DNA from 3 places in the Phreatobacter stygius genome. Region 2 is predicted to be linked to each of the others. Evidence: riboswitches for the same ligand, from Rfam matches in the RefSeq annotation. Region 2 holds a riboswitch; each other region holds the start of a gene.
The links. Region 2 has a riboswitch for thiamine pyrophosphate ahead of E8M01_RS28405 (FAD-dependent oxidoreductase). Riboswitches for the same ligand answer to the same signal wherever they lie in the genome.
Positions count from the first base shown of each region.

Region 1: linked by a shared signal. The riboswitch ahead of thiM (hydroxyethylthiazole kinase) and the one ahead of E8M01_RS28405 (FAD-dependent oxidoreductase) in region 2 are both predicted to bind thiamine pyrophosphate.
Region 3: linked by a shared signal. The riboswitch ahead of thiC (phosphomethylpyrimidine synthase ThiC) and the one ahead of E8M01_RS28405 (FAD-dependent oxidoreductase) in region 2 are both predicted to bind thiamine pyrophosphate.

Region 1 is NZ_CP039690.1:399,357-409,619, reverse strand. It holds gene E8M01_RS02000 (CGNR zinc finger domain-containing protein) at 1-14, shown strand, start outside; gene E8M01_RS01995 (TetR/AcrR family transcriptional regulator) at 57-698, opposite strand; gene E8M01_RS01990 (ABC transporter substrate-binding protein) at 843-2,027, shown strand; gene E8M01_RS01985 (branched-chain amino acid ABC transporter permease) at 2,120-2,998, shown strand; gene E8M01_RS01980 (branched-chain amino acid ABC transporter permease) at 3,003-4,073, shown strand; gene E8M01_RS01975 (ABC transporter ATP-binding protein) at 4,070-4,828, shown strand; gene E8M01_RS01970 (ABC transporter ATP-binding protein) at 4,841-5,614, shown strand; gene E8M01_RS01965 (AMP-dependent synthetase/ligase) at 5,631-7,511, shown strand; gene E8M01_RS01960 (SDR family oxidoreductase) at 7,508-8,353, shown strand; gene E8M01_RS01955 (Lrp/AsnC ligand binding domain-containing protein) at 8,404-8,640, opposite strand; TPP riboswitch at 8,751-8,856, shown strand; gene thiM (hydroxyethylthiazole kinase) at 8,880-9,632, shown strand; gene thiD (bifunctional hydroxymethylpyrimidine kinase/phosphomethylpyrimidine kinase) at 9,673-10,263, shown strand, end outside.
Region 2 is NZ_CP039690.1:6,021,819-6,032,081, reverse strand. It holds gene E8M01_RS28445 (ABC transporter substrate-binding protein) at 1-404, shown strand, start outside; gene E8M01_RS28440 (branched-chain amino acid ABC transporter permease) at 500-1,423, shown strand; gene E8M01_RS28435 (branched-chain amino acid ABC transporter ATP-binding protein/permease) at 1,430-3,292, shown strand; gene E8M01_RS28430 (ABC transporter ATP-binding protein) at 3,298-4,011, shown strand; gene E8M01_RS28425 (IclR family transcriptional regulator) at 4,273-5,169, opposite strand; gene E8M01_RS28420 (thiamine phosphate synthase) at 5,241-5,849, opposite strand; gene E8M01_RS28415 (thiazole synthase) at 5,836-6,618, opposite strand; gene thiS (sulfur carrier protein ThiS) at 6,623-6,820, opposite strand; gene E8M01_RS28405 (FAD-dependent oxidoreductase) at 6,817-7,833, opposite strand; TPP riboswitch at 7,822-7,947, opposite strand; gene E8M01_RS28400 (tetratricopeptide repeat protein) at 8,114-9,433, shown strand; gene E8M01_RS28395 (histidine phosphatase family protein) at 9,478-10,050, shown strand; partial or broken gene E8M01_RS28390 (serine hydrolase domain-containing protein) at 10,054-10,263, opposite strand, start outside.
Region 3 is NZ_CP039690.1:2,975,283-2,985,545, reverse strand. It holds gene E8M01_RS13825 (cell surface protein) at 1-423, shown strand, start outside; gene E8M01_RS13820 (DUF6384 family protein) at 447-1,385, shown strand; gene E8M01_RS13815 (coiled-coil domain-containing protein) at 1,398-2,864, shown strand; gene E8M01_RS13810 (pyrimidine 5'-nucleotidase) at 2,940-3,641, opposite strand; gene E8M01_RS13805 (DUF1036 domain-containing protein) at 3,641-4,759, opposite strand; gene argB (acetylglutamate kinase) at 4,686-5,570, opposite strand; TPP riboswitch at 5,764-5,889, shown strand; gene thiC (phosphomethylpyrimidine synthase ThiC) at 6,050-7,906, shown strand; gene E8M01_RS13790 (DUF1059 domain-containing protein) at 8,020-8,235, opposite strand; gene E8M01_RS13785 (NADP-dependent oxidoreductase) at 8,529-9,578, shown strand; gene E8M01_RS13780 (VOC family protein) at 9,598-10,128, opposite strand.

The sequences.
Region 1 (10,263 bases), 1.7 Mb from region 2:
GCGCCGCGCGCTGACACGACAGTGACGCCGGATCGGCCGGCTGCAGGCGTGCCGCGTCACGGCCGGGGCTGCGGCTCCAGCCCGGCGAAGACCTGCGCGACCACGGCCTTGGCCAGTTCGGCAGGGGCAAGCTCGCCATCCGCCCGGTGCCAGCGGCCGATGCCGTTGAGGCTGCCGAGCATGGTGAATGTCGCGATCTTCGGATCGCAGGGGCGGATCGAGCCGTCCTTGACGGCGTCTGCGACCAGCGCACGGATCCGCGCGTCGATCCTGCGGCGATGGAAATCGATGCTCTCGCGGCTCGGCTGGCTGAGCCCGTTGATCGAGACCCGGACGGCGCATTTGCCGAAGTCCTGGGTCATGATCTCGGCATAGGCCTGAAGCGCGTTGCGCAGCCGTTCGGCGCCGCTGCGGGTGGTCGTCTCGGCGGCCTTCAGGGTTGCCTCGATCATCTCGAAGCCGACCTCGAAACAGCCGACGAGCACCTCTTCCTTGTTCTTGAAGTAATAGTAGATGGTCGGCTTGGTGACGCCGAGCTGGCTCGCCACGTCGCTCATCTGCGTCTCGTTATAGCCCTTGTGGCAAAACAGCCGGGCGGCCTCGCGCAGCACCGCCTCCTTCTTCTGCCGGCGCTCGCGGTCCTTGTCCTCGGCGGACAGGAAGGGCGAGGCCCGCATCGGCAATGTCGACGTCCCCACGAAACAGCTCCTCGGACCGCGGCAGGCAGCGCGCCTGCCTAGCGGCTCCTCTGTCGAATGGCTACCCTTCTTAGCTTAACTTACCCGCTAGTAAAGAGACTGATCCATTGGTAGGTTTCAAAAAAATAACAGAGGGAGGACGTCATGACATCACGTTTGGCGACATCACGCTTGGCACGAACCGCGCTTGTCGCCGCCTTGGCATTGGCCGCCGGTCCCGCCGCGGCGCAGACCGCCGGCGTGACCGAAACCGAGATCCTGCTCGGCTCCTCGGTCGATCTCACCGGCCCGGTCGCGGCCATCGGCGTGCCCATGAAGGCCGGTTTCGAAATCGCCGCCGAAATGATCAACGAGGCGGGCGGCATTCATGGCCGCCGGGTCCGGGTGATCGTCGAGGACAATGGCTACGACCCCCGCCGGGCCATCCTGGCGGTGCAGAAGCTGGCGACCCGCGACCGCGTCTTCGGCATTATTGGCCTGCTCGGCTCGGCGATTACCCAGGTGGCCTTGCCGATCACCGCCGAGCGCGGCCTGCCGATGCTGTTTCCCGGCGCGCCGATCCGGGTGGTCTATGACCCGCCGCAACGCCTGGCGTTCGGCCTGGTCACCGGCTACGACATCCAGATGAGCGCGGCGACGAGCTATGCCCATGATGTGCTGGGCAGGCGGCGCTTCTGCATGATGTACCAGGATGACGAGTCCGGTGAGCAGGCGCTTGTCGGCGTCGAGCGCAAGCTTGCCGAGCTGAAGCTCGCCCTGGTCGAGAAGACCACCTACAAGCGCGGCGCGACCGATTTCAGCGCGCAGTTCGCCAGGATGCGCGCCGCCAATTGCGACGTCGTCATGCTGGGCACCATCACCCGCGAGACGGCCGGTGCTGCCCTCGAGCGCGAAAAGATCGGCTGGGACGTGCCGCTGTTCGCGCCGCAGGGCGGCGTGTCGCGGTCGGTGATCGCGCTCGGCGGCAAGGCGGTGGAGGGGCTTTACGGCTTCACCCCGTCGCTGCCGATCCCGCTGGTGGCGGATGATCCGAAGATCGCCGAGGCGATCCGGCGGTTCAAGGAGCGGACCGGACGGACCGACAATCCCGACGACTTCTTCCTGGTCAGCTATGCCGCGATGATGCTGTTCGCCGAAGGTGCGCGCAATGCCGGCCGGCAATTGACCGTCGACAGTTTCGTCGCGGGCATGGAGCAGGTGCGCGACGTCTCGGTCGGGCCCGGCTTCGGACGCATGACCTTCACGCCGCAGCAGCGCCTCGGCTCCAGCGCGACCTTCGCGCTGCAGGTGCGCAACGGCGCCTGGACCTTGATCCGGCAGATGAACTGACCGGCGGCCGAGACTTGAAGTCCGGCCCGGCATGGGCCGGGCTCCCACCATGCCATCCCCAGCCCCTTGATCCAACCGGCAGGCGGTGCCCCTTGGCCCAGTTCCTCCAGCAGATCGTGTCCGGCGTCTCGGTCGGATGCGTCTATGCGCTCATCGCGCTCGCCTTCGTGCTGATCTACAAGGCCACCGAAACCGTCAATTTCGCCGTTGGCGAGATGATGATGATCGGCGCCTTTCTCGGCTTCACCTTCGTCTCGATCTATGCGCTGCCGCTCTGGCTGGCGGCGATCGTAGCGATCGCCGCGACCGCGGGCCTTGCGGCCGTGCTGGAGCGCGTCTTCCTCAGGCCGATGGTCGGCGAGCCGGCCTTTGCGGTGCTGGTCGTCACCATTGGGCTCGGCCTGTGCATCCGCTCGGTGGCGCTGATGGTTCCGGCCTGGTCGGGCGAGACGGTCAGGATCACCACGCCGCTCAGCGGATCGGTGCTCCGGGTCGGATCCATCGTCATCTCCGCCGATCACCTGGCGGTCGTGGCGGCGACGGCGGCCATCGTCGGCGGCTTCTTCGTGTTCTTCCGGCGGACCCGCGCCGGTCTTGCCATGCAGGCGGTGTCGCAGAGCCAGCTGGCGGCGACCTATATGGGTGTCAGGACCCGCTCGATCTCGACCCTGGTCTGGGCGATCGCCGGGGCGATCACCGCCATTGCCGGCCTGCTGCTGGCGCCCATCGCCTTCATCCACGTCAATATGGGCCTGCTCGGCCTGAAGGCCGTCCCGGCCGCCATCATCGGCGGCTTCTCCAGCCTGCCCGGGGCGGTGGTCGGCGGCATCACGCTCGGCATCTGCGAAAGCCTGGCGGGCTTTTACCTGCCCGAGGGCTTCAGCGACATCGCCGGCTACATCCTGGTCCTGGTGGTGCTGGCGCTGCGCCCCGAGGGACTGTTCGGCGAAAAGATCCAGAAGCGGGTGTGAGCCAATGCGTTATGTCCTCAGGACCAGCTATCGCCAGGACACGCGCCTGTTCAAGGACGGACTGCCGCAATATGGCTGGTATCTCGCGATGCTGGCATGCGCGCTGGCCGCACCGGCCTTCCTCGGCATCCACCACGTCAGCCAGCTCACCTTCGTCCTGATCTTCGCGATCGCCGGCATCGGCTTCCAGATCATGCTCGGCTTCTGCGGCCTGATATCGCTGGGGCAGGCGGGGTTCCTGGCGATCGGCGCCTATGCCTGCGTGTTCCTGGAGCGCCGGGGCGTGCCCTTCGTCCTGGCGCTGCCGGCCGCGGCGCTGATCTCGGCCGCCGCCGGCGCGGCGCTGGGCGTGCCGGTGCTCAGGCTCAAGGGGCTCTACCTCGCGATGGCGACCATGTCGCTCGGCTTCATCATCGAGGAGGCCGCCGCCCGCTGGACGACGGTGACCGGCGGCAATGCCGGCATGATGGTTCCGCCGATCTCGGTGTTCGGTTATCGGCTCGGCAGCGACGTTCCGCTCTATTTCCTCTGCCTCGGCCTGTTGCTGGCATCGCTCTGGGTCGCCGCCAACCTGCTGCGCTCGCCGACCGGACGGGCCATGGTGGCGGTGCGCGACAGCCAGATCGCCGCCCAGTCGATGGGTGTCGAGGCGGCGCGCGTCAAGACCAAGGCCTTCGCGCTCAGCGCCTTCTTCACCGGCATCGCCGGCGCGCTGATGGCGCACAAGCTGAGCTTCATCAGCCCCGACCAGTTCACCCTGGCCATTTCCATCGAGCTCTTGATCATGATCCTGATCGGCGGCATCGGTTCGCTGCGCGGCGTGGTGTTCGGCGCCATCTTCCTGGTGGCCATGCCGGAGCTTTTGGCCGAGCTCGAACAGCTGCTGCCCGGCGGCAACCTGCCGGCGCTCAGGCCGCTCGCCTTCGGCCTGCTGCTCATCCTGGTCATGCTGTTCGAGCCGCGCGGCATCAACGGGCTGGTCGAGAAGGCGGTGGACTATGTCAAGCTGGTCCCGCTCTATCGCAAGGGCATGTTCGCCCGGCAGCGCAGCTTCGCCAAATCGGAGCGCTGGTGATGCTGCTGGAAGCGCGCAATCTGTCTGTCGCCTTCGGCGGCATCAAGGCTGTCGACGAGGTGAGTTTCGGCGTCGCGCCCGGCGAAATCTTCACCATCATCGGGCCGAACGGGGCCGGCAAGACGACGATCTTCAATCTGGTCAGCCGGATCTACAATCCGACCGGCGGCGACATCTTCTATGGCGGCCAGGCGATCACCCGCGTCGCGCCGCAAGCGGTCGCAAGGCTCGGCATCGCCCGGACGTTCCAGAACATCGAGCTGTTCGACCATGCTTCCGTGGTCGACAACATCCTGGTCGGCTGCCACGTGAAGGTCCGCAGCGGCATCCTGTCGGAACTGCTGTTCACACCGGGCGTGCGGCGCCAGGAGATGGAGTTCCGCCGCAAGGTCGAGGAGATCATCGAGTTCCTCGAGCTGGAACACCACCGCGACGCGCCGATCGCCTCGCTGTCCTACGGCATTCGCAAGGTGGTGGAGATCGGTCGCGCCCTGGCGCTCGGGCCGAAGCTCCTGCTGCTCGACGAGCCGTCCTCGGGCCTCAACCCGGAAGAGACCGAGGACATGGTGCACTGGATCCGCGACATCCGCGACGATCTCGGCGTCACCGTGATCATGGTCGAGCACGACATGACGCTGGTCCGGCGCGTCTCCGACCGTGTGCTGGCGCTGGAATCGGGCCGCGTGCTGGCGCTCGGCGATGCCGACCAGGTGATCTCCGACCCGCGGGTCGTGCGCGCCTATCTCGGCGACTGAGGGAGACCGACGATGACCTCAACCCTGCTGTCGCTGTCCAATGTCGAAACCTTCTACGGCCGCATCATGGCCGTCCGTGGGGTCAGCCTGGCGGTGCCGGAAGGCGCCATCGTGACCATTCTCGGATCGAACGGGGCGGGCAAGTCGACCATCCTCAAGACGATCTCCGGCATCATGGCGCCGCGCAAGGGCACGATCACCTTCCAGGACCAGCCGATCACCGGGCTTGAAGGCGCCGACGTGGTTCGCCGCGGCATTTCCCATGTGCCCGAGGGCCGCGAGATCTTCCCGTTCATGACGGTCCAGGAGAACATCCTGATGGGCGCCTACTTGCGCCACGACCGCGACGCGGTGGAGCGCGAGATCGCCGCCTGGTTCGAGACCTTTCCGATCCTCGGCGAACGGGCGCGCCAGCCGGCCGGGCTGTTGTCCGGCGGCCAGCAGCAGATGCTCGCCATCGCGCGCGCCATGATGAGCAAGCCCTCGCTGCTGTTGATGGACGAACCCTCGCTCGGCCTGTCGCCGCTGCTCACCAAGCAGATCTTCGCCATCATCGGCGACATCAACCGGCGGTTCGGCACGACCATCCTGCTGGTCGAGCAGAACGCCCGGCAGGCGCTGGCGACCGCCCATTTCGCCTATGTGCTGGAGCTCGGCCGCATCGTGCTGGAGGGCCCGGCGGCCGAGCTCATGGAGAACGCCGACGTCAAGGAGTTCTATCTCGGGCTCGCCGACCAGGGCGTGCGCGGCGAGCGGCGCTGGAAGCGCAAGAAGATGTGGCATTGAGCGGAGCGCGGCGACGATGAACGCAGTGGTGCACGAGAAACCGTCGGTGGCATTCGACGATCCCGCCTGGACCGCGGCGCCGCCGTTCCTGCGCAATTTCACCGACCTGTTCCTGGCTCGCGCCCAGGCCTCGGCGGATCGCCCGGCGCTCTACGAGAAACGCCTGGGGCTGTGGCAGGAAACCAGCTGGCGGGGTTATGCGGCGCGGGCGGCGGAGATCGGCCATGGGCTTCTGGCGCTCGGCCTCGGCAAGGGCGAGGTGGTCAGCGTGCTGGCGCAGAATTCGGTCGACTGGGTCACCGTCGACATGGGCACGCTCGGCCTCGGCGGCATCTGCAGCGGCATCTATCCGACCGATTCCCCGGCCCAGGTCGGCTACCTCCTGAAGGATTCCCGCACCCGGGTGGTGTTCGTCGAGGACGAGGAGCAGCTGGACAAGGTTCTGACCGGGCGGCCGGACTGCCCGGAGCTCGAGACCATCGTGGTCTCGGACATGAAGGGCCTGTCGCATTTCAGCGATCCGATGGTCATGTCGTTCGAGGCCTTCCTGGCGCTCGGGCGCGATCATCGGGCGGCCCATCCCGGCGCCTGGCACGAGGCCGCGGCCAGGCAGTCACCCGACGATCCCGCGATCATCGTCTACACCTCGGGCACGACCGGGCCGGCCAAGGGCGCGCTGGTGACCCACCGCAGCCTCCTGTTCATCTGCTACAGCGTGCGCCAGTGCTTCACCCGGGCCGAGGGCCATACGCTGCTGTCGTTCCTGCCGCTCTGCCACATGGCCGAGCGCATCTGCGGCTCCTACCTCCAGATCATGTGCGGCAACGTGCTCTACTTCGCCGAGAGCATGGAGACCGTGCCGGAGAACCTGCGCGAGGTGCAGCCGCATTTCGTGCTCGCCGTGCCGCGGATCTGGGAGAAGCTGCATTCGCAGGTGGTGGTCGGGCTGAAGGACGGCGTGAGGCTGCAGCGCTGGCTCTATCGGGTGCCGCTCGCCGCCGGCGAACGGATCGCGCTGGCCGCCGAGGCCGGCCGGCCCGCCGGGCGCGGCGACCGGCTGGTCTTCGCGGCCGGCGAATGGCTGATCCTGCGCAACCTGAAGCGGATGATGGGGCTGTCGCGGGCACGCAGCCTGCTGACCGGCGCGGCGCCGATCTCGCCCGACCTGATCCGCTGGTATCGCAGCATGGGCTTCAGGATGCAGGAGGCTTATGGCCAGACCGAATCGACCTGTTTCCTGACCGTGACGCCGGCCGATGTCGCCCGTCCCGGCACCGTCGGCAAGGCCATCCCGGGCTGCGAGATCAAGCTGTCGCCGGAAGGCGAGATCATCGCCCGCGGCCCCAACATCTTCCGCGAATATCTGAACAAGCCGGACAAGACCGCCGAGGCCATCGTCGATGGCTGGCTGCGCACCGGCGATGTCGGCCGCTTCGACGATCAGGGCCTGCTCAGGATCGTCGACCGGCTGAAGGACATCATCATCACCGCCGGCGGCAAGAACATCACCCCGTCGGAAATCGAAAACCAGCTGAAGTTCAGCTCCTATATTTCCGATGCCGTGGTCATCGGCGACCGCAAGCCCTATCTGACCTGCCTGGTCATGCTCGACCACGACAATGTCGCCAAGTTCGCCCAGGACAAGAGCATTCCGTTCTCGAACTTCGCCAGCCTGACGCGGGCGCCCGAGGTGGTTGCCCTGATCGAGGCCGAGATCGCCCGCGTCAACGGCCAGTTCGCCCGGGTCGAGCAGGTCAAGCAGTTCCGCATCATCGACCGCGTGCTGACGCCCGAGGACGAGGAGATCACCCCGACGATGAAGCTCAAGCGCAAGTTCGTGCACGAGAAATTCGCCGAGCTCATTGCCGGCATGTACCAGACGGCCAAACCCCAATGACCGAGCACGCAGCGGTTCACGGCGACCTGCTGCCGCGCGATCTGTTCGCGCGCCGGACGGTGTTCGTCACCGGCGGCGGCAGCGGCATCAATTTCGGCATCGCCCAGGCCTTCGCGCGGCACGGCGCGGCGGTCGCCATTTGCGGCCGCTCGCCGGAGCGGCTGGACGGCGCCCGGGTCGCCCTCGAAGCGCTCGGCGGAAAGGTCTTCGCCAGGACCGCCGATGTGCGCGATGCCGGCCAGCTGAAGGCCGCCATCGACGGCGCCGGCGAGACGCTCGGCGATATCGGCGTGCTGGTCTGCGGGGCGGCCGGCAATTTTCTCAGCCCCGCCGAGACGCTGTCACCGAACGGCTTTCGCACCGTCGTCGACATCGACCTCTGCGGCTCGTTCAATGCCGCGCGCCTGGCCTTCGACCAGTTGAAGCGCAGCCGCGGCTCGGTGGTCTTCATCACCGCGCCGATGGCCCACATGGCGCATGCCTATCAGGCCCATGTCGGCGCCGCCAAGGCGGGCGTCGAGATGCTGATGAAAAACCTGGCGCTGGAATGGGGGCCTTTCGGCATCCGGTCGAACAGCGTCGTTCCGGGCCTGGTCGGCGACACCGAAGGGCTGCGGCGCATTTCCGCCCCGGGCGACCATGCGCGTTATCTCGACCACATCCCGCTGCGGCGCATGGGCCTGGTCGAGGATGTCGCCCAGGCGGCGGTCTTCCTGGCCTCGCCTTTGGCGACCTATATCACCGGCACGTCGCTTGCGGTCGACGGCGGCCAGGGGCTGCCGGGCTCGGCCTTCTTCAACGCCAACGGCGCCGACCTCCTGGCCGCCAACCCGCGCGCCTGACCCAAGCCCGCGGCGATGCATGGCCTTCGCCGACCGGCGATCCCGCGGCTTCAGAACGCCTTGAAGGTGATGATCGTGTGGGTGTCCTGGATGCCCGGAATGATCTGCACCTTCTCATTGACGAAATGGCCGATGTCGACGCCGGTCTCGACATAAAACTTCACCAGCAGGTCGAAATTGCCGGCGGTCGAATAGATCTCGGACGCGATCTCGCGGTCGGCGAGCTGGGCGGCGACCTCGTAGGACTTGCCGAGCTGGCATTTGATCTGGACGAAAAAGGGGATCATGGCGTGCCTCGTTGCGGTCAGGGAGATTCCATGACGGACGGGATGTTCGCAAGGGCGCTGTGCGTGGTCCACCCTTGCACCCGGGTTCTGCTTGGCCTACCACGTCGGGAGTTGTCTCGTCGGGGTGCCCTCAAAGGGCTGAGAGACCGTTCAACGGTCAACCCGTCGTACCTGAACCGGGTCATGCCGGCGGAGGAAACCGAGATGGATATCAGGCTCGCCTTGAACGGGGGGCGGTGATGGCCGCAGCCGCACTGGCCTGGAATGCCGCAGCCCTGATCGACAAGATCCGGGCGCGCCGCCCGCGCATCCACTGCATCACCAATGGGGTTGCCCAGGGCTTCACCGCCAATGCCCTGCTGGCGATCGGTGCGGTGCCCTCGATGACCACCTCGCCGGAGGAGATCGGCGCCTTTGTCGGCGGCGCCGACGCGCTCCTGGTCAATCTCGGCACGCTCGACGAGGGCCGGCGCCAGGTGATCCGGCTGGCGATCGGGGCGGCCAAAGCCAAGGCGCTGCCCTGGGTGCTCGACCCGGTGTTCATCGAACGCTCGCCGAGCCGGGCCCTGTTCGCCCGCGAGATCGCGGCGGCCGGGCCGACCGTCATCCGCGGCAACGAGGCCGAGATCGCCGCCTTGAGCCAGGGCCGGCCGGTCGACGCTTTTGCGCTGGGCTTGAAGACCGTCGTCGCGGCGACCGGCGCGACCGACCATGTGATGGACGGCGCGCGCGTGGCCGGCACGCCCAACGGCCATCCGCTGATGGCCAAGGTGACCGCCATGGGCTGCGCCGGGGCGGCGATCATCGCGGCCTTCCTGGCGGTCGCCGAGGATCCGTTCGAGGCCTGCGCCTGCGGCCTGGTGGCGGTCGGCGTCGCCGGCGAGATCGCGGCGGAACAGGCAGCCGGCCCCGGCAGTTTTGCCGTCGCCTATCTCGATGCGCTGCACGGGCTGGAGTCCGGCAAGCTCGCCACCCGCGCGCGGGTCGTCTGACGCGCCGGAGCGAAGACCACTGTCCAAGGGAGGATCGGCCATGACGGCGATCGCGGTGACCATTGCGGGTTCGGATTCCGGCGGCAGCGCCGGCATCCAGGCCGACCTCAAGACCTTTTCCGCGCTCGGCGTCTATGGCGCCAGCGTGATCACCGCGCTGACCGCCCAGAACACCATGGGCGTGCAGGGCATTTTCGACGTGCCAGCGGATTTCATCGCGGCCCAGATCGATTCGGTGTTTTCCGATCTCGCCGTCAGGGCGGTGAAGATCGGCATGCTGTCGCAGCCGCAGGTGATCGAAACGGTCGCCGCCGGGCTGAAGCGCCACAACGCGGTGAATGTCGTGCTCGACCCGGTGATGGTGGCGGCCTCCGGCCATCGCCTGCTCAACCCCCAGGCGATCAGCGCGCTGAGCACCGTGCTGATCCCCGAGGTCATGCTGATCACGCCCAATCTCCTGGAGGCGGCCGCCCTGCTCGACCAGCCGGTCGCCATGGGCGAGGACGACATGCTGGCGCAAGGCCGGATGCTGATCGCCCGCGGCGCGCGCGCCGTGCTGATGAAGGGCGGCCACGGCACCGGGCCGACCAGTGTCGATCTCCTGGTGCTGCCCGACCGGGTGGCGCGGCTG
Region 2 (10,263 bases):
TCAATGCCTCCGGCCCGGCGCTTGCCGAAAAGCCGATCTTCCTGCGCACCGTCTCGGAAGACCGCTCGCCCCGCCAGCAGGCGCTGTTCGACCGGATCCGCCCGAAGCTCGACGCGGATTCGGCCTTTTCCTTCGCCGTCCACGGTTATGACTGCACCTTGCTGCTCGCCAAGGCGATGCAGCAGGCCGGCAGCACCGAGGGACCGAAGGTGCGCGCCGCGCTGGAAGACCTGAAAGGCACCATCGAGGGTTATGCCAAGACCTATACGCGGCCCTTCACCACCGCCAACCACGACGCGCTGGGGGCAGCCGACCAGCGCTGGACCTGCTGGCGCGGCGGCAAGCTCGCCGCCTATCGCGACGACGTCATCGACGCTTTGAAGAGCGACGACTTCAAGGGCTGAGGCCCGCATCGCGACCTGCCTCGCCCTTGCGGCCCGGCAGGTCGCCGCATCATCCCTTGGCGCCATCGGGCGCCTCCATCGACGAAGGATCTCTGGTGCTCGCGACCTTCCTCCAGGCCCTGGTCAGCGGCCTTGCCATTGGCGGCATTTATGCGCTGATCGCGCTCGGCTTCAGCATCACCTTCACCACCACCAAGACGCTGAACTTCGCCCAGGGCGAATTCATCGGGGTTGGCGCCTTCCTGGGCGTCACCGTGCTCTATGTCCTGAGCTCGGGCAGCTTTTCCGGCCATGGCCTGCCGCAAGCGGCCTCGGCCGGGGTCAACTTCCCGGTCGCCGTGATTGCCGTCGGCGCGGTCATGGGCGTGCTCGGCATCCTGCTGTTCATCACCGCCGTGCAGCCCTTCGCCGGCAAGCCCGGCATGTCCTGGATCATGAGCACGATCGGCTTCGGCACGATTTTGCAAAGCTTCGGGCTGGCGATCTGGGGGCCGGCACCGGTCAGCGTGCCCTCGCCGTTTGGCGACGACGTCATGCGTTTCGGCGGCGTCGGCGTCCGGCCGCAGGAGATCCTGGTGCTGGTGGTCGCCATCGTGCTGATGGTCGGGCTCGACATCCTGATGCGCCGCACCCGGCTCGGCAAAGCCATGCGGGCGGTCGCCCACAGTCCTTCGGTGGCAGCCCTGATGGGCATCAACGTGACCGCCATCATGCTCGGCGCCTTCGCGCTCTCCAGCCTGCTCGCCGGCGTCGGCGGCCTGCTGGTCGCGCCGATCTCGTCGGCCTCGCTGTTCCTTGGCCTCGGCATCGCCTTGAAGGCCTTTTCGGGCGCCATTCTCGGCGGCCTCGACAATCCCCGCGGCTGCATTTTCGGCGGCTTCATGCTCGGCCTCCTGGAGGCCGGCGTCGCGCTCTGGCAGGCGCAATGGCGCGAGATCGTCATCTTCCTTTTGATCATCCTGGTGCTGGCGATCTTCCCGAACGGCCTGTTCGGCTCGCGCTCCCTGGACAAGGTCTGAAGCCCGATGCGCCATGTTCTCGCAGCGCTCGGCATCGCGCTTGCCGCCAGCCTCCTGGTCCTGGTCACCGCCAACGACTTCTACCTGCGCATCCTGTTTTCGGTCTGCGTCTATTTCCTCTGCGCCTCCGGCATGAACGTGCTGCTCGGTTTCGCCGGCCAGAAGTCGCTCGGCCAGGCCGGCCTGTTCGCCGCCGGCGCCTATGCCGTGGCCATGCTGACCACCAGCCTCGACATGAACCCTTGGGCCGCACTTGCCGCGGCAACGGTCATCTCGGCCGGTTTCGGCGTGCTGATCGCCGCGCCCTCGCTGCGGGTGCGCGGCCCAAGCCTCGCCATGGTGACGCTCGCCTTCGGCATCGTGGTGGAGAAGCTGGTGACCGAAGCCTCCGACCTGTTCGGCGGCGCCATGGGCATCTATGCGATCAAGCCGCTGACGCTCGCCGGCGAGCCCTTCACCATGGCGCAATGGGTCTGGTTCGCCATCGCTCTCAGCCTTGCCGTGCATCTCCTGTTGCGCAACGTGCTGATTGGCCGGCTCGGCCGGGCGCTGCTGTCGATCCAGGCCGACGAGGTGGCCGCCAGCGCCATGGGCGTGCCGGTGCTGCGCTACAAGGTCCTGGCCTTCGTCATCGCGGCGACGACCTGCGGCCTCGCTGGCGCGCTGGTCGCCCAGCAGAACCAATATATCAACTCCGACTTCATCACCTTCAACCTGTCGATCTTCATCCTGCTCACCGTGCTGTTCGGCGGCGCCGGCTCGCTCATCGGGCCGCTGCTCGGCGCGCTGACCTTGACGGTGCTCTCCGCCTTCCTCGCCCGCTGGGCCTGGATCGAACATTTCGCCAATGGCGCGCTGCTGCTCTTCGCGCTCTATGTCATGCCGCAGGGGCTGGCCGGCGTGCTCTCCGGCCTGTCGCGGCGCCTGTTCGGCGAGCGCCTCTCGGGCGATGTCACGGTGCCCTTGGCCGACCCCACCGGCGCAGCCTTGCCGGTGCGCGACGGCAAGGCTGCGCGGCCCGATGCGCCGCTGCTGGTCGCAACCAACCTGTCGAAATCTTATGGCGGCGTGAAACCGGCACGCGACGTCAGCGCCGTGCTGACCGCGGGCCATATCCATGCGCTGATCGGGCCGAACGGCGCGGGCAAGAGCACGTTCATCAACATGGTCTCGGGCATCATTCGCGCGGATGAGGGCCGGATCGAATTCCGCGGCAGCGATATCGGCCGGCAATCCACCCACGCGATCTGCCGCGGCGGGGTTGCCCGCACCTTCCAGAACCTCAGGCTGTTCCGCGAGCTCTCGGTGATCGACAACGTGCTGATCGGCCAGCATGGCCGGATGCGCAACGGCTTCCTCACCTCGCTTTTCGGCCTGCCGTCGTCGCGCCGCGAGGAGCGGTCGGCGCGCGAACGGGTCGCCCGCATCCTGGCCTTTCTCGATCTGACCGGTGTTGCCGGGGCGCCCGCCGGCAGCCTTGCCTATGGCCTGCAGCGGCGCGTCGAGCTGGCCCGCGCGCTCGCCACCGAACCGGAAGTGCTGCTGCTCGACGAGCCGGCGGCCGGCCTCAATCCGCAAGAGACCGAAGAGCTCGGCCAATTGCTCAAGCGCATTCGCGACCAGGGTATCACCATCCTTTTGGTCGAACATCACATGGACCTGGTGATGGCCATTTCCGACCACGTCATCGTGCTCGACTATGGTGAGAAGATCGCCGAGGGTCCGCCGGCCGCCATGCAACGCGATCCGCGCGTCATTGCCGCCTATCTCGGCGTCGACGAGGCGGACGAGGCAGCGGCCCAAGACGGCACGCCGGCGCTCGGGCTTGCCGGCGATTTGGCCGGCAGCAATCTTGCGGGGCACAGGTGAGCGCCATGCTGACACTCGATGCCGTCTCGCTGTTCTATGGCCCGATCCAGGCCGTCTCGGAGGCGACGATCACGGTTGGCGAAGGCCAGGTGGTTGCCATTGTCGGCGCCAATGGCGCCGGCAAGAGCACGCTGTTGAAGGCGATCGCCGGCCTCGCCTTGCCGAGATCCGGCCAGATCCGCTTTCGCGGCGAGGATATCACCCAGCTTGCCGCGCATAAGCGGGTGAAGGCCGGCATCGCGCTGTCGCCCGAAGGGCGCCAGGTCTTTCCCGACCAGAGCGTGCGCGACAATCTCGAGCTCGGGGCCTATTCGCGCAAGCTTTCGACGGTCGATCTGACCCGTGCGATCGACGCCCAGTTCGACATGTTCCCAAGGCTCGCCGAACGGCGGAGCCAGCCGGCGGTGACCTTGTCCGGCGGCGAGCAGCAGATGCTCGCCATTGCGCGCGCGCTGATGGGCGAACCGAAGCTCTTGCTGATGGACGAACCCTCGCTCGGCCTGGCGCCTTTGATCATCAAGGAGATCTTCGCGACCATCCGGCGCCTGCGCGATGCCGGCATGACCATCCTGCTGGTCGAGCAGATGGCCAACCTGGCGCTGGCGGTGGCCGACCGCGCCTATGTGCTGGAGACCGGCCGGATCGTGCTGTCGGGCACCGGCCAGGAGATGTTGCAGAACGCCCGGGTCCGGGCGGCTTATCTGGGAGGTGGGCATTGATCGGCGTCAGGCCGGAAACACCTACGTCACCCCCGGCGAGCGAAGCGAGGGAAGGGGGTCCAAGGGTTGCAGGCCGCTTAGCTCAACACTGCGAAATCCCCCGAAATCGATCCACGGAAGGCGTGATGTGTTGGCTCCTGGGCCCCCTTCCCTCCCTCGCTACGCTCGGTCGCCGGGGGTGACGTAGAGGTTCACGTGCGTGTTCCGAAAAGACATGCTTGCAAGGCAGCCTGCATCCTCGCCAATTGGCCCCGACCTTCGCTAGCCCGGCCTTGACCGGCGCGGCGGGCGGGCAAAGGGCACGGCGCGTTCGGCGAATTCGCCGCGGACGCGGCCGAAACCGAATGGCAGGGCGGCCGCCGGATCGTCGCTTGTCCGTTCAGCCCGAAATCCGAGATTGGCCGACAGGCTTTCGGCGAAACGCTTGACGAAAATCGCCTGCTCGCTGTCGCCCTTGACGATCAGGTCGGAGGCCGGACCGATCAGCGTGATGGCGAATTGCACCTGGCCGCTATGGTCGAGCACCGGGGCGCTGACCGCGTTGATGCCGGGCACCGGAATGCCCTCGGTGGTGGCAAAGCCGCGCCGCCGGATCTCGGCGAAATCGGCGGCCATCTTGTCCCTGGCCAGGCGCGTCGCGCCCGGCCGGCCGGCGCCACGTTCCTTGTCGATCAAGGGCCGCACCAGATCATCCGGCAGGAAGGCGGCGAACAGCCGGCCGGTGGCCGTGCCGGTGACCGTATAACCCGCGCCGACGCGCAGATTGACGTGCACCGGCTGGACCGATTCCTCGACCTCGATAATGGTCGGCCCATGGGTGCCCCAGACCGTGACGGTCACCATCAGGCCGGTCTCGGCGGCAAGCTCGACCGCCGCCTGGCTCGCCATGCGCAGCGGCACATGTTCGCGCATGCGGGTGAGCCCGACCTGCAGCGCGAAGGGGCCGAGCAGGTAGCGCCCGCTCAAGGGATCCTGCTCGACCATGCCGATCTTGCGGAAACTGACGAGATAGGCATGGGCCTGGGCCGAAGTGACCTTGGCCATGGCCGCGAGGTCGCGCAGCATGGCCGGCTTGCCGAGCTCGACCATGGCGGCGAGCAGCCGCCCGCCGACCTCGATCGACTGAACGCCCCTGCCCTCTGGAAGCCGCTTGATCATGGCCGAATCCATACGAGGAACCGCGGCTCAACACCAGTGCAATCAACGGGTTGCGACCCGACGCACCCGATTCAGGCGGTCTTGGCGGCAAGGCTCAGCCAGTCGCGGACGCGCTGGTCCGGGTCGGGATTGCCGGTGACATCGCTGACCACCGCGATCGAATCGGCGCCGCTGGCATAGACCGCCGGTGCCCGCTCCAGCGTGATGCCGCCAATGGCGATCAGCGGGATGGCGCCCATGCGGTCCTTCCAGGTGCGGATGCGCTCCAGCCCCTGCGGCCCGAAGCGCATGACCTTCAGGGTCGTCTCGTAGATCGGCCCGAGCGCGATATAGTCGGGCACGTAGTCGAGCGCGGCATCCAGCTCGTCGTCGTCATGGGTCGACACGCCCAAGGTCAGCCCGGCGCGCCGGATTGCCGGAACGTCGGCATCGGCGAGGTCCTCCTGGCCAAGATGGACATGCTCGGCGCCGGCATCGATCGCCGCCTGCCACCAGTCGTTGACGACCAGCCGGGTCGGCGTGCCACGGGTCACGGTAAGGGCCTCGCGCATCAGGGCCGTCGCCTGTTCGAGCGTCAGGTCCTTGACCCTCAGCTGCACGGTGCCGACGCCGAGCGCGGTCAGCCGCCTGAGCCAGGCGAGGCTGTCGATGACGGGATAGAAGCGATCAGGGTAGGTCATGCCAAAACGGTGTCCCGACAACCGGCGTGGAGGGAGAAGCGAAGTCGCGCGGCGCCATCAGGCCCGCCGCATGGGCGGTATAGCCGGCCTCCACCCCTTGCCGGAAGGCCCTTGCCATAGCGACGGGATCGGCGGCCTTGGCGATCGCGGTGTTGAGCAGCACCGCGTCGAAGCCGATCTCCAGCGCTTCCGCCGCATGCGAGGGCGCGCCGAGGCCGGCATCGACCACCAGGGTCAGCTCGGGCAGCCGGTTGCGCATCAGTTCGAGCGCCCGCCGATTGGTGATGCCGCGGGCGCTGCCGATGGGCGAGGCCCAGGGCATGATCACCCGGCAACCGGCATCGGCCAGGCGCAAGGCCACGCCCAGGTCCTCGGTGCAATAAGGAAACACCTCGAAGCCATCCTTGATCAGGATGGCGGCCGCCTCGACCAGGCCAACCACGTCCGGCTGCAGGGTGTCGTCATCGGCGATCACCTCGAGCTTGATCCAGGGCGTCTCGAACAGCTCGCGCGCGAGCTTCGCCGTGGTCACCGCATCGCGCACGCTGCGGCAGCCCGCGGTATTCGGCAGCACGGCGACGCCGAGCTCCTGGATCAGCGACCAGAAGCCCTGGCCGGTGCCACCGCCGGCGCTTTCGCGACGGACCGAGACGGTGACGATCTCGGACCCCGCGGCGCGCACCGCCTCCTGCATGATGGCGGGTGACGGATAGAGCGCCGTGCCGATCAGCAGGCGCGAGGTGAACGAACGTCCGTAGAAATCGACCATGGTCTCAGCCGCCCTGGCGCGGCGTGATGATCTCGACCGCGTCGCCGTCCTGCAGCGCGGCTTTCGCCCAGGCGGCGCGTGGCACCACCTCGTGGTTGACCGCAATGGCGAGATGGCGGTGCTGGTATTCGAGCTCCTCCAGCAAGGCCGGCAGGCTGGTGGCCGCCGTTTCGGTTTTTTCGCCGTTGACGATCAGGATCATGACATCACCTCGTTGTCGATTGAGCCGTGTTGCAGACCTTGCCGCACCTGCGCGAGCGTCAGTTCGGCGAGCGCCGGCGCGATGAGAAACCCGTGGCGGTAGAGCCCGTTGACCGCGATCATCCGGCCGTCGACGGAAATCCGCGGGTGGTTGTCCGGAAAGGCCGGCCGGAGCGCCGAACCGAGTTCGACAATGCGCGCCTCGGCGAAAGCCGGATGCAGCGCATAGGCCGCGGTCATCAGTTCCAGCGCCGAGCGCAGGCTGACCCCCTGGCTTTCGCTCTCGATCGAGGTTGCGCCAATCAAAAACAGGTTGCCGGCACGCGGCACCACGTAGAGCGGCCAGCGCGGATGCAACAGCCGGACCGGCTGGGACAGCGCGATCTCGGTGGTCTCGATCAGCACGGTCTCGCCCTTGACGCCGCGCAGGGCCGGCTGGCGGTCGCGGCCGGCGAGCCCGCGGCAATCGATCGTCAGGCCGGCACAATCGGCCGGTTCGCGCCTGGCGCCGAAGACGATCTCGCCGCCCGCCTGGGCGATGAGCCGGCGCAGCGCCGGCATGACCCGGCGCGGTTCGACATGGCCTTCGCCGGGAAAATGCAGGGCATCGCGGAAACGCCCGGCGAGCGCCGGTTCGAGCGCGGCGAGACGTTCGGCGTCGAGCCGGACATGGCCCTCGGTCATGCCGGCGAAGCGCTCGAAATCGGCCCGGTCGCGCGTATGGGCGACCACCAGCGAGCCATTGAAGGCAAGCTCGGGCAGCGCGTCGCGCCAGAGCGACAGGGACCGGATGCCGAGCCTGGTCACCACGTCGTCGGCGGCCTCGCGCTCGCACCAGGGCGCCAGCATGCCGCCAGCCCAATGACTGGTCGCCTGGCTCATTGCCTCGTCGCCCCGCTCGAACAGCGTGACCGCGTAGCCGGCGCGGGCAAACAGCAAGGCTTGCCAGAGCCCGGCTATGCCGGCTCCGATAATGCTGACCTGTGCATGGCGTGCTGACGTGTCGTGACGCATCCCTGTCCCTCCGCCGGCATGATCCGGATCAGGTTCAAGGGTCGCCACCGTGCCGGCGTCCATGCCGGCCTTGCAGCCTCTCAGCCCCGTCGCGGGGCTCCCCTCAGAGTTCACTTGAATCTGGCCTCCTCCCCCGGTCCCGTCAACCCCTGCCCGCGGGCAATGGACAATCACGCGCCAATGGCGTGAGCTTGGCGCGGGCCGGCCAAAAGCGAATCCAGGCCGCCGGTCGGATGCGAGAGGAGCCGGGACAATGCCCAGGGATTGTCGTGGACTGACCATGACCTGCGCGTCGGACGCCGCGGCGGTGGCCTTCGACCATGCGGTGGCGGGCTATCTGACCTATCGGCTGGACACGGCGGCCCGGGTGAAGGCCTGCTTGGCGGTCGATCCGGACTTCTGCCTCGCCCATGTGCTGCGCGGCTACCTGACGCTGGCCGCGTTCAATCTCGCAACCGTGCCGGCGGCGCGCGAGGCGCTGGCGCTGGCAAAAACCGCCGCCGTCAACGCCACGGCGCGCGAGCAGGCCCATGTCGCGGCGCTGGAAGCCTGGGTCGACGGCCGGCTGGACGAACTGCTGGCCCGCTGGGAAGCCATCGTGGCGCGCCATCCGACCGATGTCCTCGCCTTCCGCCTGCACCATTTCAACGCCTTCTGGCTCGGCCGTCCCGAGCAGATGCTGGCTGTCGTCGAAGCGACCTTGCCGCATTGGGAGCTGGGCCTGGCCGGCCGCGGCGCGGTGCTCGCCTGCCGGGCCTTCGCCAACGAGGAATGCGGCAACTACACGGTGGCCGAAAATTCCGGCCGCGAGGCGATCGCGCTCGACCCCGGCGACATCTGGGCGACCCATGCGGTGGCCCATGTCATGGAAATGCAGGGACGGCGCAGCGAGGGCATCCTGCTGCTGCGCGACCTGGAGCCGCATTGGCAGGGCGGCAACAACCTCAAGCATCACCTGTGGTGGCATCGCGGCCTCTACCACCTCGAACGCGAGGAGTTCGACGAGGTCCTGGCGCTCTACGACAAGGGCTTCCGCAACCTCGGCTCGCCCATCGTCGAGATGCAGCCCGACCTCTATATCGACGTGCAGAATGCCGCTTCCATGCTGTTCCGGCTGCAATTGCAGGGCGTCGATGTCGGCGACCGCTGGATCGAGCTCGCCGACAAGGCCGAGGGCCGGATCGGCGACTGCCTCAACGCGTTCACCTTGCCGCATTGGATGATGGCGCTGGTCCATACCGGGCGCTACCAGGCCGCCGAGGCTTTCCTGGCCGGCCTCGAGGCGGCGGCGGCCGGATCGGATACGATCGCCGGCCTGGTCCGGCTCTATGCCCTGCCGATCTCGGCGGCGGTGCTCGCCCATGGCCGGGGCCGCTACCAGGAGGCGGTCGAGCTGATGCGGCCGGCGCTCGGCGGCATGTACCGGCTCGGCGGCAGCCACGCCCAGCAGGACGTGCTGGAGCAATTGTTCACCGATGCCGCGGCCAAGGCCGGCTCGAAAAGCGATGTCCTGATGATGCTCGAGCGGATCGCCGGGCGCTACCCGGTGCCGCCGGAAAACCGCATCGGCTATCGGCATTCGGCGACCCTGGTGGCCTGAATGGACCTTGGCGGACGCGGCGATGGTTGCCCCGGGAGGGCGTGGTGAGCCTCGGCTTTTTCATCAGCCATCCCGAAGTGGTCATCGATCCCGCCGTGCCGGTGCCGCGCTGGCACCTGAGCGACAAGGGCATCCAGCGCATGCGGACATTCGCGGCGTCATCGGACATGCGCGGCCTGGCCGCGGTCTGGGCGAGCAACGAGACCAAGGCGGTGGAAGCGGCGGGCATCCTGGCCGGCCGCTCGGGCTTGGCCGTCGGTGTTCACCCTCGCCTTCATGAGAACGACCGCAGCGCCACCGGCTTTCTGCCGCCGCCCGAATTCCAGCGGACGGCCGACATGTTCTTCGCAAGCCCCGACGAGAGCGTCAGGGGCTGGGAGCGCGCGGTCGATGCCCAGGCGCGGGTTGCCGCCGCGGTCGATGCAATCCTGAACAACCATTCGGGCGGCGACATCGCCTTCGTCGCCCATGGCGGGGTCGGCACCCTGCTGCTGTGCCGTTATCTCGGCCAGCCGATCAGCCGGAGCGCCGACCAGCCCTTCGAGGGGCATTACTGGGCCTTCGAGATCGCCACGCGCCGGGTCCTGCACCCGTGGCGGCCGATCGCAGCGCGCTGACGCCTACGGCATCAGGGCCTTGGCCACGGCCATGAAGGCCGGCAGGGTCACCGGGTCGTTGGCGACATTGCCGGCCTGGGGATGCGAGCCGTAACGCGCGATCACCATCTCGGCCTTCGGGTCGACATAGATCGACTGGCCATGGATGCCGCGCGCCATATAGACGCCGTGCTCGTTGTGGCTGACCCACCACATGTTCCGCTAGGACCAGCC
Region 3 (10,263 bases), 3.0 Mb from region 2:
CTGATGCAGACCACCTCGGCCAAGGAGCGGGTCTATTCGCAGGCGATCTCGTTCTTCTCGACCAATGACGCGGTGCTGACCGCGCTGAAGGCCTCGTTCACCGGCCTGCAGGGCCTGCACGAATCGACCCGCACCCTGAACGAGATGAAGGAAGGCGTGTCGAAATCGCTCGAGACGCTGTCCGAGATCGGCGACAAGGTGCAGGAAGAAGCCTTGCGCGCCGGCTATGGACCGACGATCCGCGCCGACGCGGTGAAGAAGCTGGTCGAGTCGGTGGTGTCGTTCCAGGAAAAGTCGGGCGAGATCATCCTGGAGATGCGCAAACTGTCGACACAGAACAGCCAGGAGATCCGCGACGCGGTCGAGGACGGCAAGCGCCGGCTCGCCGCCCTCGCCGAAAAGGGCGCGGCGCTCGGGATGTGAGACCCTGACGGGAGCATCATTCCATGACCGATACCGCCGTCGCCGCCGCGCCCGTAGCCGCGGCCCAGCCGCCCGCCCAGCTCGACGACGTCATGCTCGCCATGGACGTCGTCGACACCCTGCGCCATCGCGCCAAGCTGACCGAACGCGAGCTCGCCGAAGGCGACCGCGAGGAAGACCTGATCGAGCGGCTGCGCGAGATCTACCGGAACCAGGGCATCACGGTCTCCGACGAGATCCTGAAGCAGGGCGTCAAGGCGCTGCGCGAGGAGCGCTTCGTCTACAAGCCGCCGGCCTCGACGCTGCGGGTCAAGCTCGCCAGGCTCTATGTCCGGCGCGGTGTCTGGGGCAAATGGGCGCTCGGCGCGCTGGCGGCGCTGGGCATCGGCACGGGCACCCTGGTCTATCAGGACCAGGCGGCGCGCACCGAGCTGTCGACCACCATTCCCGCCTCGCTGACCCAGATCGCCGGCGACATCAACCGCGACGCCACCGTCGACGCGATCAAGGCACGGGTGGCGGCGCTGGTCGCCGACGGCCAGTCGGCGGCGCGTGACGGCAAGGCCGAGCTCGCCCGCAAGACGGTGGCGGAACTCGCCCAGCTGCGTGACGAGGTGCGTTCCGAATATGACGTGCGGGTGGTCTCGCGGCCGGGCGAACTGACCGGCATCATCCGGGCGCCGAACCGCAACCGCGCCGCCAACAATTATTACCTGGTGGTCGAGGCGATCGGCCGCGACGGCCGACCGCTGTCGCGCAGCGTCACGTCGGAAGAGGACGGCGCCGCCTCGGTGGTCAGCAAATGGGCGGTGCGGGTGCCCGAGAGCGTCTTCGACGAGATCCGCCGCGACAAGGCCGATGACGGGATCATCCAGAACGCGACGCTCGGTCGCAAGGCGCGCGGCCAATTGGAACCCACCTGGCGCGTCGCGCTGCCGGGCGGCGCCATCACGCGCTGGTAGGAGCATGACACCATGATCCCCGGACATTCGGCGCTTGGCGGCATCGAGGATGCGCTCGGCCAATTGAGAACGGCCGAGGCCGATGCCAATCGCCGCCTGGATGACGCCATGCGCCAGATGGCCGAGGCCAAGGCCGACGAGGCCGAGGGTTATCGCGACCTCGCGGTGTTCCGGCTGAAGAGCTCGGACGGCCTCGGCGGCCAGCTGGCGCAACTGGCGACCCGGGTGCGCGCCGTGCTGGCCCTGCGCGCCAACGACCGGACGACGCTCGGCAAGCGGCTGGCGGCGAGCGAAGCCGACATTGCCCGCATCGCCGCTGAACGGCAGTCGTTTGCCACCGAACTTGCGGACGCCGAAGAAAAGCGCCGGGCGGTGGAGAACGAAGCCCAGGTCGGGCTTGCCGCCAAAAGCGACTATGCCGCGGTCAGGGCCGAGGCCGAGCAGGCGGTCGGCGTGGCGCAGGCCTCGGAAAAGAAGGCCAAGCTCGCCGAGGACGAATTGGAGGCCAAGCGCAAGCCTTACGAGGACGACGCGCTGTTCACTTATCTGTGGAGCCGCGGCTATGGCACTCAGGACTATCAGGCCGGCAATATCGCGCGCCTGATCGACGGCTGGGTCGCGCGGCTGATCCGCTATCACGACGCCCGGCCGAACTATGCCATGCTGACCGAGATCTCGCAGCGGCTGCGCGAACACGCCAATCGCAGCGCGGCGCTGGCGGTCGACGCGGTCGAACGGGTCAAGGCGATGGAAAAGGGCGCCTTCGTCGCCAGCGGCGGCGACCAGGCAACCGCCGAGATCGATGAGCATCGGCGCCGCCTCGATGCTTTGGACGCGACCCGCGCCGCCGCCGAGAAGGACCATGCGGCGATCGAGGCCGAGATCGACGCGTTCGGCCGGGGCGAGGATCCGCGCTACAAGGAGGCCGTGGCCCTGCTCGCCGACGCGCTGCGCGGCGCCGACCTGAACCGGCTCTACCAGGAAGCGGTGGCGACGCCCTCGCCGGAGGACGAAAAGATCGTCAAGGGCGTCGGCGCGGCGCGCGACCAGCAGGACCGGCTCGGCGATGCGGTGAAGCGGGTGCGCGGCGAGCTCGCCGAGGTGTCGCGGCGGCGCTCGGAAATCTCCCAGGTCGCCAGCGGCTTCCGCAACCGCCGTTATGACGCCGACGGCTCCTATTTCGACAATGACGTGATCGGCCACCTGCTGCGCGGCCTGGTGAACGGCGCGCTGACCGGCGCCGACTATTGGTCGCGCATGGAGCAGGGGCGGCGCTGGAACCAGCCCCGGTCCGGTTATCCGAGCGGCGACGGTGGCTCGAGCTGGGGCGGCGGTGCCTGGGGCGGCGGCGGCTCCTGGGGTGGCGGCGGTTCCTGGGGCGGCGGAGGCGGCGGCGGCGGTGGTTCCTGGGGCGGCGGCGGATCGTCGGGTGGCAGCTCGGGCGGCGACGACGGGTTCAGCACCAAGGGCGGTTTCTGACCGGCTCACTTGGGATTGAAGTATTGCATCAAGGATAGGCCTGTCCTCAATGCAGTGCTTCGATCTGATCAGGCGTCAAAGCCTCAGCCGGATCAGGAAGGCGGTCAGGTCGTCGGTGACGAAGTCGACATGGTCGTCGTCGCGGCCTTCGAATTCCCAGGTCTCGCGGAACAGTTCGCGGGTGTTTTCCGGCACCACCAGCACGGTTTTCATGCCCAGCGCATGGGGCGCTTCGAGGTTGCGCGCGAGATCTTCGAACATGGCGGCCTGTTTCGGATCGACGCCATGGTCGGCCAGGAACTTCTCATAGGTCGCATGATGCGGCTTCGGCAGCAGGCCGGCATCGACAATGTCGAACACGCCGTCGAACTGGTTCTCGAAGCCGAGCCGGCGGGTCACCGCCGCGACATGCGAGCGGGTGCCCGAGGTGAAGACGAATTTCCGTCCGGGGAGTGCGGCGATCGCCGCGCCGAGCTCGGGATTGGCCTGCAGCGGCGAATGGTCGATGTCGTGGACATAGGCCAGGAAATCGTCGGGGCTCATGCCGTGTTCGATCATCAGGCCGCGCAGCGAGGTGCCGTAGCGCCGGTAATAGTCCTTCTGCAGCGTGAAGGCCTCGTCGGGCGTGATCTTGAGGAAGCTCGAGACATAGGCCTTGATCCGGCCGTCGATCTCCGACCAGAGCGACAGGTGGGGCGGATAGAGCGTGTTGTCGAGGTCGAAGATCCAGGCCTGGACATTGGCGAAGGCGGCGGGCAGCGGCAGATTCTGAGGCATCACGGCTCCCGGAAACGAACTGAGGCGCGACGGCGGCCGTCGAAGCTGACCTCCAGAAAGGCGACCGATGTCGCGCCATGGGCGGCGCAGTCACCGGCGCCTGCGATCTCGAACTCGGCCGGACGAATGCAGGCCGCAACCTCACCACCATAGGTCAGCGGCTTGCCCGCCGAAAGCACCGGCCGGCCTTCGGCGTCCACCGCCTCGGCAAAAGAATAGACCCTGACCGCCGCGGCATCGATCGGCGGCTTCAGGCAGGCGCCCGGCTCGATGCGATACCAGCCGCGGGTGACGACGCGGCCGCCTTCTTCGACGCCGAGCGCCGCCATGATCCGATTGCCGCTATCGTTGCACCAGGCGAAACCCGGACCTTCGCCGGCGCGCAGCGCCGCGATCAGCGTGTCGAAAATGTCGGGCGCGGCACCGCTGTCGGCTGGCAGATTGCGGTCGGCGACGAAGGCCCTGAGCGCGGCGTCGGTGCGCGGGCCGTCGAGCCCGTCGATCGGGCCGGGATCATAGCCCATCCGGGTCAACAGGCGCTGGATGCCGGCGCGGCGCGCCTGCGGCAGGTCGTAATCGGCGGCCTCCGACAGGAACAGGACGGCAATGCCGTCGATCACGGTTGGGCGCATTTCCGCGAAGGGCACCAGCCGCGTGCCGGGGCGCTGGCAGGCCAGCGCCGCAGCGACCAGAAAATCACCTTCGCCGACGCAGAGCCGGACATTGTCCGGCTGGCCGAGCCCGGTGCCCGGCGGCTCGGTGAGCCCGCGGGTGTTGAGGAACAGGCGGCCGGGGGCTTCGGCCGTCTGCAGGATGACCCGGCACTGGCCGGGATCCAGCCTGAACCAGCCGCGGGTGGCGGCGGTGTCATCGGCGAGCACGCCGATGGCCGCCTCGGTGACCAGGCTGGTGCGGTTGCACAGCCGCGTTTCGGCGGCGGCCGGCGCCGCGCCCAGCGCCAGGGCCGCGGCAAGCGCCAAGCCACTCGGCGCCAAGCCACCCGGCACCAGGCCGGCAAGCGGGCGGATGGCGCGGCCGGCCGGCTCAGGCGTGGATGAGGGTGCCCGCGCCACCATGGGTGAGAAGCTCCACCAGAACCGCATGCGGGGTCTTGCCATCCAGGATCACCACGCCCTCGACGCCGCGCTCGATGGCATAGATGCAGGTCTCGATCTTCGGGATCATGCCGCCGGTGGCGGTGCCATCGGCGATCAGCCGCCGGCAATCATCGACCGACAATTCCTTGATCAGGTTCTTGTTCTTGTCGAGCACGCCGGGCACATCGGTCAAAAGCAGCAGCCGCTTGGCGCCGAGCGCGCCGGCAATGGCGCCGGCAAAGGTGTCGGCATTGACGTTGTAGGTGTCGCCCTCCTTCGAGGTCGCGACCGGCGCCAGCACCGGGATCAGCTCCTTGCCGAGCACGGTGTCGAGCACCTTGGTGTCGACCTTGTCGGGCTCGCCGACAAAACCGAGATCGATCGCCTGCTCGATATTGGAATCGGGATCGCGGGCGGTGCGGCTGACCTTCACCGCCTTGACCATGTCGCCATCCTTGCCGCAGAGCCCGATGGCCTTGCCGCCGGCGGCATTGATGAAACCGACGATCTGCTTGTTGATCGAGCCGGCGAGGATCATCTCGACGATTTCCACCGTCGGCTTGTCGGTGACGCGCAGGCCGTCGACGAACTGGCTCTTGATGCCGAGCTTGGCCAGCATCTGGCCGATCTGCGGGCCGCCGCCGTGAACCACCACCGGATTGATGCCGGACTGTTCGAGCATGACGATGTCGCGGGCAAAGGAGCGCGCGCCTTCTTCGTCGCCCATGGCGTGGCCGCCATATTTCACCACGATGATCTCGTCGTCATATTTCTGCATATAGGGCAGCGCCTCGTTGAGGACGCGGCCGATGTCATGGGCATCAACGGACATGGCGGACTCCGGCGATCGCCGCGATAGCGGCAAGTTCCTGGGGCGACAAGACGCGGGCGTCTTAGCCGATTTGGAGCCTCAGGTGAAAGGGAAGATCGGGGCAATTGCGCAATTGCCTGCCGCGCAGGACGGCCGCCCCGCCCTTCGCCACGGCGGCGCGGCTTGACTTCGGCCGTCAAGACGTCACATTCGGCACCGCTCCAAGGGGAGCCCCGTGAGGGGGCTGAGAGGCCACGACGCCAGAAACCATCCTGGCACCGTGGCGACCCTTGAACCTGATCCGGGTCATGCCGGCGGAGGGATGGGACGCATGCCGACTTCGCTCTTTGCGCGTCAAACGCCCGTGCTCGCAGTGGTTGCTGCGCGCACGCCGTTTGTGTTGGCCGGGCCGACCAGCCGGAAACCGCATGCCGCCGGCGCCTCGATGGCTCTCGTCAGCCGACCCCGCCAACACCCGCACCCTCAAGGGAGCACGCGTCATGAATGCACCTGTCAAAGACATCAAGGCCGCCGTGACCACCGGGCCGATGCCCGCCTCACGCAAGATCTTCGCGATCCCCGATTCCGCCCCTGATATCCGGGTTCCTCTGCGCGAGATCGCGCTGACCGAAGGCTCCGGCGAAGCGCCGCTGGCGGTTTATGACACGTCCGGTCCCTATACCGACCCGGATGTCGTCATCGACGTCGAAAAGGGCCTGTCGCGGGCCCGCGAGACCTGGGTGACCGAGCGCGGCGGCGTCGAGCGTTATGTCGGCCGCGAGATCAAGCCGGAAGACAACGGCCATGCCGGCAAACATCTGGCGCGCGCCTTTCCGGTGGTCAACCAGCCGCTGCGCGGCCTGCCCGGCCAGCTGATCACCCAATATGAATTCGCCCGCGCCGGGATCATCACCAAGGAGATGATCTATGTCGCCGAGCGTGAAAATCTCGGCCGCAAGCAGGCGCTGGCCGATGCCGCGGCGACGATTGCCGACGGCGAGAGCTTCGGTGCCGAGATCCCGGCCTTCATCACGCCGGAATTCGTCCGCTCGGAGATCGCCCGCGGCCGCGCCATCATCCCCTGCAACATCAACCACCCCGAATTGGAGCCGATGATCATCGGCCGCAACTTCCTGGTGAAGATCAACGCCAATATCGGCAATTCCGCCGTGTCCTCGTCGATCGAGGAAGAGGTCGACAAGCTGGTCTGGTCGATCCGCTGGGGCGCCGACACGGTGATGGACCTCTCCACCGGACGCAACATCCACAACACGCGCGAATGGATCATCCGCAATTCGCCGGTGCCGATCGGCACGGTGCCGATCTACCAGGCGCTGGAAAAGGTCGACGGCGACCCGGTCAAGCTGACCTGGGAGGTCTATCGCGACACGCTGATCGAGCAGTGCGAGCAGGGCGTCGACTATTTCACCATTCATGCCGGCGTCCGGTTGGCCTATGTGCCGCTGACCGCGAAAAGGGTCACCGGCATCGTCTCGCGCGGCGGCTCGATCATGGCCAAGTGGTGCCTGGCGCATCACAAGGAAAGCTTCCTCTACACGCATTTCGACGAGATCTGCGACATCATGCGGGCCTATGACGTGTCGTTCTCGCTCGGCGACGGCCTGCGTCCGGGCTCGATCGCCGATGCCAATGACGCGGCCCAGTTCGCCGAACTGGAAACGCTCGGCGAATTGACCCAGATCGCCTGGAACAAGGGCTGCCAGGTGATGATCGAGGGGCCCGGCCACGTGCCGATCCACAAGATCAAGGTCAATATGGAAAAGCAGCTGAAGGCCTGCGGCGAGGCGCCGTTCTATACGCTCGGGCCGCTGACGACCGACATCGCGCCGGGTTATGACCATATCACCTCAGGCATCGGGGCGGCGATGATCGGCTGGTTCGGCTGCGCCATGCTCTGCTACGTCACGCCGAAGGAACATCTCGGCCTGCCCAACCGCGACGACGTGAAGGTCGGCGTGATCACCTACAAGATCGCGGCCCATGCCGCCGATCTCGGCAAGGGCCACCCGGCGGCGCAGCTGCGCGACGACGCCCTGTCGCGCGCCCGCTTCGACTTCCGCTGGGAGGACCAGTTCAATCTCGGTCTCGACCCCGACACGGCCCGCTCGTTCCACGACGAGACCCTGCCGAAGGAAGCGCATAAGGTGGCGCATTTCTGCTCGATGTGCGGGCCGAAATTCTGCTCGATGAAGATCACCCAGGACGTCCGCGACTATGCCGCGACCCTCAACGACCAACAGGTCGGCATGGCGCAGATGAGCGAGAAGTTCCTGGAGATGGGGGCTGAGGTCTATGTCGAGGCCGATGCCGTGAAAGCCAGCAACCGGGCGCTCTGACGAACGAGGCCCGGATGGAGCAGGTGCTTCATCCGGGCCGCTTCAGGCTTCAACGATCACAAGCCCCAATGATCACGAGCCCCAATGATCACAAGCCTCAGTGATCAAACGGGTCAGGCGGCCCTTTTGGGCGCTTCGACCGGCGGCGTGCCATCCTTCATCGCGCCAGTGATCATGGTGCGCAGTTCCGGCGTATCCTCATATTTGTGCACGGCGACGGCGTGCTGGATCACGACTTCCAGCAATTCCTCTTCGGTATCGGCGCTCAAGGCGACCGTGCAATTCATCTCGCTGGGCATTTCACGGCAATCAATGAACTTCCGTGACATGGGGTCCTCCCGATCCGGGCGAGGCAACGGGCGCGAGGGCCGTCGGGGCCGAGGCGCCCGGTGTCACAATGCGGCAAGCTTAGAACCGGCATCCCGGCTTGCAAAGCCAGTAGCAGAACGGAGTTACAATATTACCTCCGCTCTATCTTCAACCCTGCGCGGCTTCCGCCTGGGGGAACCGATGAAGATGCCGTGCTGGCGGCGATCTTCTCAGGCTTCGGTCAGGGCGCCTGACGCCAGCGCATGGCCGGCGGCGCCGGCAGGGCTGCCGCGACGACACGATCCGTGCTGACATGGCGCATGTTCCCTGTTCCGACCCGGTGACCGTCATGCCGCAGTTGAACCGCCAAGTCCTGCTCAAGGCCCGTCCGGCCGACATTCCCGGGCCCGAACATTTCGACATCGTCGAAACCGCCGTGCCCGAGCTGCGCGACGGCGAAATCCTGGTGCGCAATCAGTTCCTGTCGGTCGAGCCGGCGATGCGCGGCTGGGTCAGTGCGGTGGCCAATTATTCGGTGCCGGTCGGCATTGGCGAGGTCATGCGCGCCTTCGCCGCCGGCGAAGTGGTCGCCTCGCGCCACCAAGGCTTTGCCGAAGGCGACAAGGTGACCGGCCTGTTCGGCTGGCAGGATCTCGCCGTCGTCGGCGCGGCGGCGGTAACGCGCAAGGTCACGGAAACCGACCTGCCCTTGTCGCTGGCGCTCGGCGTGCTCGGGCTGAACGGCGTCACCGCCTATTTCGGCCTGATCGAGGTCGGCCAGCCGAAGCCCGGCGACACGGTGGTGGTCTCGACCGCCGCCGGCTCGGTCGGCTCGGCGGTCGGCCAGATCGCCAGGCTTTCCGGCTGCCGCACGGTCGGCATCGCGGGCGGCGGCGCCAAGACGGCCCAGTGCCGCGACGATTTCGGTTTCGACGCGGCGATCGACTACAAGGCGACCAACGATCTCGATGCCGCCATCGCCGCGGCCTGCCCCGATGGCGTCGACGTCTATTTCGACAACACCGCGGGCCGGATCAGCGATGCCGTGATGAAACATCTGGCGGTGCGCGCGCGGGTGGTGATTTGCGGCACGGCCTCGGTATCGAGCTGGGAGACCTGGCCGTCGGGGCCGCGTGTCGAGCGCCACCTGCTGGTCAAGCGCGCCCGCGTGCAAGGCTTCCTGGTGTTCGACTACCAGGCTAGATATGCCGAGGCGATCGCCCGCCTCGCCGGCTGGGTGCGCGACGGGCGGCTCGCCTATGCCGAGGACATTCTCGACGGCATCGATCAGGCGCCGGGCGCCATAAAAGGGCTCTATCAGGGCGACAACCGCGGCAAGCGGCTGATCAGGCTGCACCCCTGATCAGACCCCGGCCGCCGCGTCAGGCCGCCTTGGGCGTCGCGTCCGCCAGCAAGGCCTCGAGATCGAGGTGCTTGTTCGACATGGCCAGCGTACCATCGGGATTGCGCGGCCATTCGGCTTCCGGCCGGTCGCGATAGAGTTCGACGCCATTGCCATCGGGATCGGTCAGATAGAGCGCCTCGCTGACGCCATGGTCGGCCGCGCCGTCGAGCTTGACGCCGGCTTCGGCCAGGCGGCGCAGCGCCGCGCCGAGCGAACCGCGGTCGGGATAGAGAATGGCGGTGTGGTAGAGGCCGGTCGTGCCTGATGGCGGCGGGCTGCCGCCCTTGCTCTCCCAGGTGTTGAGGCCAATGTCGTGATGATAGCCATCGGCCGACAGGAACACCGCCTGCGCGCCGTAGCGCTGGGTCACCGAGAAGCCGAGCAGGTCACGGTAGAAGGCGAGCGACCGGTCGAGGTCGGCGACCTTCAGATGGACATGGCCGATGCGCGTGCGCGGCGCGACCGGGGCCGGCGCGTTTTCGAGCATGACGAGCTTGGCGGCGGACATGACGCTCTCCTGAACGGTTTCGCCGCAGAGGATGCGGCCTGTTGGCGCCTAAATGGAATGTGATGCCATGCCATGCGACCCCGGCAAGCGGATTCCTGCATCGATGCAATCGAGCCGCCGGCCGGCGCTGACCGG